One region of the Desulfoluna sp. HI9BLuna genome, then DNA from elsewhere that is predicted to be linked to it. Evidence: predicted binding sites of a transcription regulator. Region 1 holds the regulator's gene; the other holds the start of a gene.
What was found. Region 1 encodes sigma-54, which starts transcription at its own class of promoters, with help from an activator protein. Its sites were predicted from a motif close to TNTGGCACANTTTCTGCTNT; they were not measured.
Positions count from the first base shown of each region.

Region 1 (4,381 bases):
TCATCTCCACAACCCCGGTGGTCATCACCGACGCCATCTCCCGGCTCACCGGAGATGCCATGTTCCTCGACCTTGCCGGGGGACGGATGACCCTGGACGGAAACGTCAACGGCACGCTCCGAGAAGCAAGCAAAGGAAAATACGATGAAACACGTCTCCAATAAATATCTCTGGTTCTTCCTCCTGGCCCTTGTGCTGCTGCCTGTGGCCGGGGTTGCCCAGGAAGGCGAAGTCGGCATCAGCGCCGACCACCTCACCTCGGACAGCCAGGGCCGCTACGCCCTTTTCTCCGGCAACGTTCGTATCACCCGGGACGGCGCCGTCCTGAAGGCCGACTCGGTCCAGCTTCACTACGAAGACGGCAAACAAAAGGGAGACACCACCAAGGGCCTCTCCCTCATCGAGGCTGAGGGCAACGTAACCATGGACTTTGAAGAGAAACACGCCACCGCAGACAAAGCCATGTACGACCTGCGCAAGGAGGAGGTGACCCTCACCGGAGGCCCGCCCCGCGTGGTAAGCGGCAAAAGCACACTGACAGGCAAAACCATTGTCATCAACCGCCTTACAGGCGCCATCAAGGTGGACAGCGGAAACAGCACCCGGGTAAAGGTCCGGCTCGTGCCCGGGGAAAAGGGGTTCTCCTTTACCCCGGACAAAAAGGATAAATAGAGCCTCAAGCCTTGGGAATAGCTGCTTCCGGTAACCTCTGACAACATGCCAAGTGCTTTTTCAAAGCCCCTGTGGTATGGTAAGGGACGTCCCGGACAAGTTGAACCGGCTACCGGTATAAGGGCCGCCCTTGAGATCGGCGACAGATGCATTATATTTTTAAGGTACGGGCCCGGTAAGTGAAGACGCATTACGAAGAGGGAAGATCGGGATTTTATGACTGAGCTTGTGATGAACAGCCTGATAAAAACGTACGGAGGGAGAGCCGTTGTGGACGGTGTCTCCATCCGCGTGGAGAGCAACCACGTCACCGGCCTCCTCGGCCCCAACGGCGCAGGGAAAACCACCACGTTTTACATGGCTGCAGGTATTGTACGTCCCGACTCAGGCTCCGTTTTCATCGACAGCCAGGAGATCACCAACTACCCGGTGTACAAGCGGGCCAGGTGCGGGATCGGCTACCTCCCCCAGGAATCATCCATCTTCAAGTCCCTGTCGGTCAGGGACAACGTCATGGCGATCCTGGAGCTTCTGGGCATCTCCAAACAGGAACAGGAAGAGCGCCTGGAGACCCTCCTGGGGGAACTGCGCATCAGTCACCTTGCCGACCGCAAAGCAGCCGTCCTCTCCGGTGGAGAGCGCAGGCGCCTTGAAATCACCCGGGTCCTGGCCATCAAACCGGACTTTATCCTTCTGGATGAGCCCTTTGCAGGGGTCGACCCCATTGCGGTCATCGACATCCAGAACATCATCGCCATGCTCAAGGAGCGCGGCATCGGGATCCTGATCTCCGACCACAACGTCCGGGAGACTTTGGGAGTCTGCGATAACGCCTACATCATGAGCGTCGGCAAGGTCATCGAATCCGGCTCCCCCGAGGAGATTGCATCAAGCGATATCGCCCGCCGTATTTATCTGGGCGAAGGCTTTACCCTATAGAAAACCGCAGGCCCTCAGACCGTTCAAGGGCCCGCGTTCCCAATTTCGATGGATCGAACCGTCCCGACAGACGGCTTCAGTCGGCGTATCAATGGCGATGCGACCGGCAACCCAAACTTGTGTGAACCGTAATGGAAACCGTGAAGTTGTAGTTATGGCAATGGAACTCAGGCAACAGCTGCGCCTCTCCCAACAACTGGTGATGACCCCCCAGCTTCAGCAGGCCATCAAGCTCCTGCAACTCTCCCGTCTCGAGCTGGTCGACGCCATCTCCCAGGAGCTGGAAGAAAACCCGGCCCTCGAAGAGATTCAGGAGACGGCACAACGGGAAGCGGGAACCCACGAGGACGAGAAGCCGGCACCGGAAGAGAACGCAACGTCCGAAGTGAAAATCGACGAGAAGATCGGAAGCGACATCGACTGGGACAACTACCTGGGAGAGTACAACTCCACAGGCAAGGCCCAGTACGAATCCGAGCAGAAGGAGGCGCCCAAATACGAGGCCTTCGTATCCCAGAAGAAATCCCTGGATGACCACCTTCTCTGGCAGCTCCTGATGACCTGCCCGGACTCCGACACCGAGGAGATCGGCTGCCTCATCATCGGCAACCTGAGCAGCGACGGCTATCTCACCGCCTCCGTCGAAGAGATCGCGGAGGAGTGCGGCCACTCGGTGGAGCTCGTGGAGGATGTCCTTGAAGAACTCCAGACCTTCGACCCTCCGGGCATCTGTGCCCGAAACCTGGGGGAGTGCCTCCTGATCCAGGCCCGTCATTTCGGCGTGGAGACCCGGATCATGAAAGAGGTCGTCACCAACCACATCAAGGAGCTGGAGAACAAAAACTACAAGGCCATCAGCAAGGCGCTGAAAGTCGGCCTGCCCAGCATCATCTCCACGGTGAACATCATCAAGGAGTTCGAGTCCAAGCCGGGCCGCCCCTTCAGCACCGAAGAACCCCACTACATCACTCCGGACATCTACGTCTACAAGGAGGAGGGGGAGTTCATCATCGCCTTGAACGACGACGGCATGCCGAGGCTCCGCGTCAACCCCTATTACCGCCAGGCGCTCTCCAAGGGCCAGGACATCCCCAGCGACACCCGGGACTACCTTCAGGACAAGATGCGCTCTGCGGCCTGGCTCATCAAGAGCATCCACCAGCGCCAGAAAACCATCTACAGCGTCATGGAGAGCATCTTAAAATTCCAGGCCGAGTTCTTTGAAAAAGGGATCTCTCACTTAAAGCCCATGGTGCTGCGGGACGTGGCACAGGACATCGGCATGCACGAGTCCACCATCAGCCGGGTCACCACCAACAAGTACGCCTATACCCCCCAGGGTATCTTCGAGCTGAAATACTTTTTCAACAGCTCCATCAACCGCGTCCACGGAGCCGCCATCGCGTCGGCCAGTGTCCAGGACAAGATCAAACAGATCATTGACGGAGAGGACACCAAAAAACCCTACAGCGACGAGAAAATCGCTCAAATCTTGAAAAAGGAGGCCAATGTAGACATCGCTAGACGAACGGTAGCCAAATACCGTGAGGCAATGAAAATATTGCCGTCAAGCAAACGAAAACAATTTTAGGAGGTCATTTATGCAAGTATCTGTAACATTCAAGAACATTGACCCTTCCGACGCACTCAAGGCGTACGCCACCAAAAAGCTGGAACGTATCGACAAACTGCTTGATGCCCCTTCCGAAGCCAACGTCGTTTTTTCCGTTGAAAAGATACGGCATATTACCGAAATAAACGTCACAAGCGGCCGCACCACGGTCCACGCCACGGAAACAAGCGAGCGCATGTATGCAGCCATCGACCTTGCCGTGGATAAAATCAAGCAGCAACTCTCCAAAAACAAGAAAAAGATACAGGCCCGCAAAAGCGGCAACCCCGGGATCCGTCCCACCCTGGCCGAAGAGATAAACGAGGCCCCTGTTGACGTGGATGAGTTTGATGACTTTTCCGATTTCGATATGGATGAGGACCGCCGGCTGGCCTGACCCGCCGTCCGTCCGCAACGTCACGAGGATGAACTCGTAAAATATAGCCCCGCCTGAAAACGCCCCGCACCTCCGTTTCAAGGGGGTGGGGGGCCCTTGAGGAGCAGCCGAAAATGCGTTTCGATTTCGCCGGGTTGATCACACACGGGTTCATCTTGCAACAGGGCGACTCGCTCGTATACACGACAGCCTCCGGGGGCCACCGTCCAATGAAATCCATTTGACAACCCCGGTGATGTCAGCTACAAAACACTCCGTTTAAAAGGTGCCTGCCCGGTGCAGGCGCCTTTTTTCATGGGCAAAAACCGATGCTCGGACGACGAGACGCGACCCGCGCATCAGGTCTTGAAAGATGGGCCATCCACTGATATGAAAGTAGAGGTCCCAAACCTGTCGGCAACCGCCCCACGCACGATCCTGCAAAGGACGGCCTGACACACGGCCTGGCAGACACACCGCCGGACAGGCCAACAGAGACTCTCTGGGTGAATCATTATGAAAATCCTTGATGTACTGCAGCTGGAAACGATCATCCCCGAACTCACGTCACGGGACAAAAAAGGAATCCTGGAAGAACTCGCGGCCCCCATTGCGGACCTCACTGGCCTCAACCACCCGGACCTGGTAAGGGTTCTCCTTGAACGGGAGCAACTCGGAAGCACCGGCATCGGAGACGGCATCGGCATTCCCCACGGAAAGATCGCCGGTCTGGACCGCATGGTGGTGGGATTCGGCATGAGCCGCCAGGGTGTGGACTTCGA
Region 1 is NZ_CP186555.1:4,513,132-4,517,512, reverse strand. Features, by position in the region: gene lptC (LPS export ABC transporter periplasmic protein LptC) at 1-164, shown strand, start outside; gene ACOYW0_RS18465 (LptA/OstA family protein) at 145-672, shown strand; gene lptB (LPS export ABC transporter ATP-binding protein) at 889-1,611, shown strand; gene rpoN (RNA polymerase factor sigma-54) at 1,766-3,202, shown strand; gene hpf (ribosome hibernation-promoting factor, HPF/YfiA family) at 3,213-3,620, shown strand; gene ACOYW0_RS18445 (PTS sugar transporter subunit IIA) at 4,116-4,381, shown strand, end outside.

Region 2 (4,381 bases), 2.9 Mb from region 1:
TCCGGTCCCCATGGTGGAACGTCTCCACTTTGATCAGATGACCAGAACGTTTGAGTATGATCCGGCAGAGTACGATAACTTCTGGGCCTCACTCAATGTGGCGGGGGAACCGTCGCCGTCGTCCAGGGCCGGGTCGTCCGAGACCTTTACGGTGGATGTGGCGGAGGTCATGGCGCACTACAACCAGCGCTACGAACTGGAAGAAGGGGACGCGTGTTATCAATCCTATGACCCAGACACGGATTACTATTTTGCCGTCAAGTACGCTCTCAAACCCCATTATGTGCAAACGCTGCCGTGCCCGGCCCCGTAGGAATTTGCCCAACGGCATCACCCGATGGGAGCTCAACGAGGCCGGGAATTTGGTCACCAGAGGGCCCAGTGGCCCCAATGGCGGACATACAGGGCCAGGGATACGTTGGTGACGGCGTGGGCTGATACCAAGGAGATCATGTCTTTTCTCCTGATCCACACAACAGACAGGAGAACCCCGTAGACCATGGCTGCCGACCACTCAAAGGGGCGGTGGCCCAGGGCAAAGAAAAGGGAAGACAAAAAAATCGCCGAAGGGCTCCAGTCACCTGGGGCAATCTCGGCCACGTTACAATCATCAAGGGCTTCACTCAAGGGCGAGTGAGAGCCCTTTTTTGTTGCCTTTTGCCACTGGAGAATCAGGCGAAAAAGGTAGCCGCGTACAAGGAACTCTTCAAAGACGGGAACCAGAAGGGTGGCGGCTGTAAGTCGGAGAAAAAAAGCCCGGGGCGTCCAGGGTGCATGGATATCCTGGGGGGCAAGGGGCAGGGTCAGTGCTACCCAGAGAGCGCATCCGACAAGCCCTGCCAGGCCTCCCCAGAGAATGGAGCCGCCGACGGATCTGGGCCCAGCTAAGGGGACATATCGTCTCCAGCATACCACCAGGGCCAGGGGGACGAGGAGCAGCCTCAAAGCGTAAATGATCTCCTGGGAATCCGTTGCAAGGGGGATAAGGACATACAGGGCATAGGGTGCAAGGTAGTATAGGAGAAGTGTTCGGTTACTTGTATAAGGGGTTCTGGTGCCGAGTGTTGTCTCTTTTTCCATGGTTTCCTCGTGTATTTCATCGCCAAGGGGTTCGATCAGGTGTGGGGGGGTGCACAAAAATAAAACATATCTCCAAGAATAATGCCTCCGGTGTCAAGGTGAGCCCTCTTGAGGGCTGAATGTTGTCGATAAATCAAGATGCGAATCAACCTACCATGGCTGTATGGCGAAGAACCAGAAAAGAGGAGAGGAGAATGGGGTTCCCATTCTCCTCCTTGTGTACTCTTAAGCCACTACAGATAGGCTATTTTTTTGTGTACTTGCGTCGTCCAAGCCCGGCAAGGCCAATGAGGCCCAGGCCGAGGAGGGCCAGGGAGGTAGGTTCGGGCACGGGATGGATGTCGATGGCCAAGATAGCCATATCGTCCCAGTCTCCGTCGGCACCTTCCCCGATCTGGTCGTCGAGGTAGATGCGGGCCATGTTGGGATCTTTGAACTCAATGGCGATGTGATCTACGCCTTTTTCACTGTCGGGGGAGTTGAGTTCCGACTTGGTGTAAAAATCGTAGTCCGCCACGGGGTTGGCGTCATCGGTATAAACGCTGAAATAGAACCCGAAGGTTTGATCGAACTTGACGGCACCGCCCGGCTCTCCGAGGGCATCAAAATCGTTTTCCGTGTTGATGTACCAGTCCATGCCCACTTTTTTGAAGAAGGCCTGGGCTTCGGATCCCACGGCGTCGGATTTGCTGAAGAGCTGGAATTTTTCCGTGATGGTCGGTGTGTCGGCTGAGATACTGTCCACGGCAAAGAGCCCGAAGTCGGCGTGGTAGCCTGAGTTCTTGACCGTCATGATAAAGGTGCTCTCACCGTCTTGGCCTGTGGTGTAATCGGTCAAGGACCAGTAAGGTGCGTCGGTCCAAGAGTAACCAGGCGTGTTTTCCATGGGGACGGCGTAAACGCTCCCGGCCACTAAAAACGTGGCCAGGAAGGTGTATACCCAGGTTTTGAGTTGGTTTTTCATGATGCATCTCCTTTTCTGTTGTCATGTGTTGACGGTAAGTCGTCCACTGTGCGTTGCGTTATCCAAATTCTAAGGCTCAGGGTCGTCCATCAGGTCATTCGGTAAGGGCGCAGGGCACTAGCGCCATCATTATCGAGGTGAACATGGCTGTCATAAAATTTGGATGAGCGTTGATCGTTCGCGAAATACGGCGATCTTTTCGCCGAATAGATAAGCACTATTGGTGCCAGTATGCTGCATGATCCTCGGAATTGTCTTCAACGGTCGGCAAAAACAGGTTTTTTTGACGGAAGTTGCATGAGTCATAAAGATGCCTTTTTTTGTCTTCTTGTGAAATGGGCCACATAGATTTCTGTGTAGTTATGTAATGGCTTTCATATTTTACTTTTTTAATAAAAAGATTGACACAAAGGGCACTGAGATCATATCAATTTGGTTTGATATTACTCGTCAAAACAGTGAACAACTACTGACATATTACGTGGTTCGGTATCTGTATGAGGCCGGAACTATGAGTAAATCTGAAGCCATAAAGTGAAGAGCCGATATGCGTGAGGGCAGGCGGCCTTCATTACCGGTGAGCTGTTTTTGCCGGCGATTTTTACCAAAGGAATTTCCAGCCAGCGGATAGAACCTCTGCCGAATGATTATCAACGACATAATCAACCGATGCTGATTAAGCATTTTTCATACTTACTTACGGGGGAAGAATGATGGTATTTAAGCGTGTTGTGATGATGTTGTGTGTGGTCGGCCTGTTCGCGACCGCCTGTGCCTCCGACAGCGAAAAGCGGGATGCGTATTATGAAAAGGGGCTTTCCTACGTTGAAGAAGGAAAAACGAAGGAGGCTCTTCTGGCCTTTAAGAACTGTGTCAAAATCGATCCTGGCTATTCCAAGGGATGGTACGAAATCGCGACCATCGCCATTGAGCAGGGGGACCCGAAAAGGGCGTTTCGGGCCTACCTGAAGGTGGTGGAGAAAGAGCCGGGTCACGCCGGTGCACATTTTAACCTGTCCAAGCTCTACCTGCTGGCACGAAAGACGGAGGAGGCTCGCAGGCATATTGACCGAGCCCTTGCCGCAGAACCGCAGCATATCGAGTACCTCATGGTTTCCGCCGCGATTTTTTCGGTGGATGGCCTCGTTGATGAGGCCTTGGAATTGTATGAGCAGGTCCTGACGCTGAACAAAAAGGATCCCCGCCCCCTTCTGGGCATGGCGCGTTTGAAGGCCGGGGCCGGGGATTTCTCCGCTGCTGAAGCATTCCTTCGGCAGGCCATGGCCACAGAGCCGGAGGCCATTCGCCCGCGTCTTGATCTGGTCAGCCTTCTGACACGCAGCGAGCAGTACGACAAGGCTGAAGTCGAGATGGAGGCCATTGTGTCTGATCACAGCGACGATCCAGAGCTGCTGATTGCCCTGGGTGATTTTTACGTGGCACGGGAAAAATATCCGGAAGCGGAGCTTGCCTACCGGGATGCCGTTGCCAGGGATCCCAAAGCCTTTCGACCGGTGATGAAACTGGCCAGGTACTATCAGGTGAGGGACGATGCGGAGAAAGCCGAGGCTATGTATCTCAAGGCCCTTGAACTCAAGCCCCAGGATGCCGGGGTCAAGGTGACGGTGGCCAGGTTTTACGCAAGTCGCGGGGACTTGGTTAAGGCAGGGGATATGGCTGCAAAGGTTCTGGAAGCCTCGCCGGGGTTTGTCCCCGCCTTGAGCCTGAAGGGGGAGCTTGCGTTACGCGGCAGGCGCTTTCAGGATGCCCTGGAGGCCTTTTCGGCTGTCATTAAAGAGGACGCGACCAACGCCGAGCCTTACTATCTGCGTGGGGTGGCCGGCATGGGGCTGGGAAAAGACGACCTGGCCAGAACAGATGTGCTCAAGGCCCTGGAGCTGAACCCGAACCACCTCAGGGCCCAGGTGGCTTTGGGCGAACTCTATTTTAAAGGGCGTGAGTTCAAGCTTGCAAAGGAGAGCCTGGAAAAGGCCCTTGCCAGGGCCCCGGGCCTGTTCAAGGCACATTTTCTCATGGGACAGGTCCTGGCCTCCATGGGCGAGCATGACAAGGCGCAGCAGGTGTACGCCCGTCTCAAGGAGGAGGCGCCGGACAATCCCGCATTGTTTTACCGCTCCGGGATGCTTTTCATGGCCCAGGGCGAGATGGATCGAGCCCTGGAGGATCTGGCAATGGCCCGTGCCGTGAATCCGGCCCTCATGGATGTGTTCGGATCCATGGTGCGCTGCATGATGGCCATGGACCAGGAGGCAGAGGCCCTTGCCCTGTGCCGCGAGCAATTGACGGTTGTGGAAGGGACCCCGGCTGCCACGGGCA
Region 2 is NZ_CP186555.1:1,613,913-1,618,293, reverse strand. Features, by position in the region: gene ACOYW0_RS06360 (exo-rhamnogalacturonan lyase family protein) at 1-313, shown strand, start outside; gene ACOYW0_RS06355 (CPBP family glutamic-type intramembrane protease) at 367-1,080, opposite strand; gene ACOYW0_RS06350 (PEP-CTERM sorting domain-containing protein) at 1,325-2,044, opposite strand; gene ACOYW0_RS06345 (tetratricopeptide repeat protein) at 2,755-4,381, shown strand, end outside.
Region 2: ACOYW0_RS06350 (PEP-CTERM sorting domain-containing protein) is a predicted target of sigma-54. The motif match lies at 2,256-2,275, and genes of this name have one in related genera.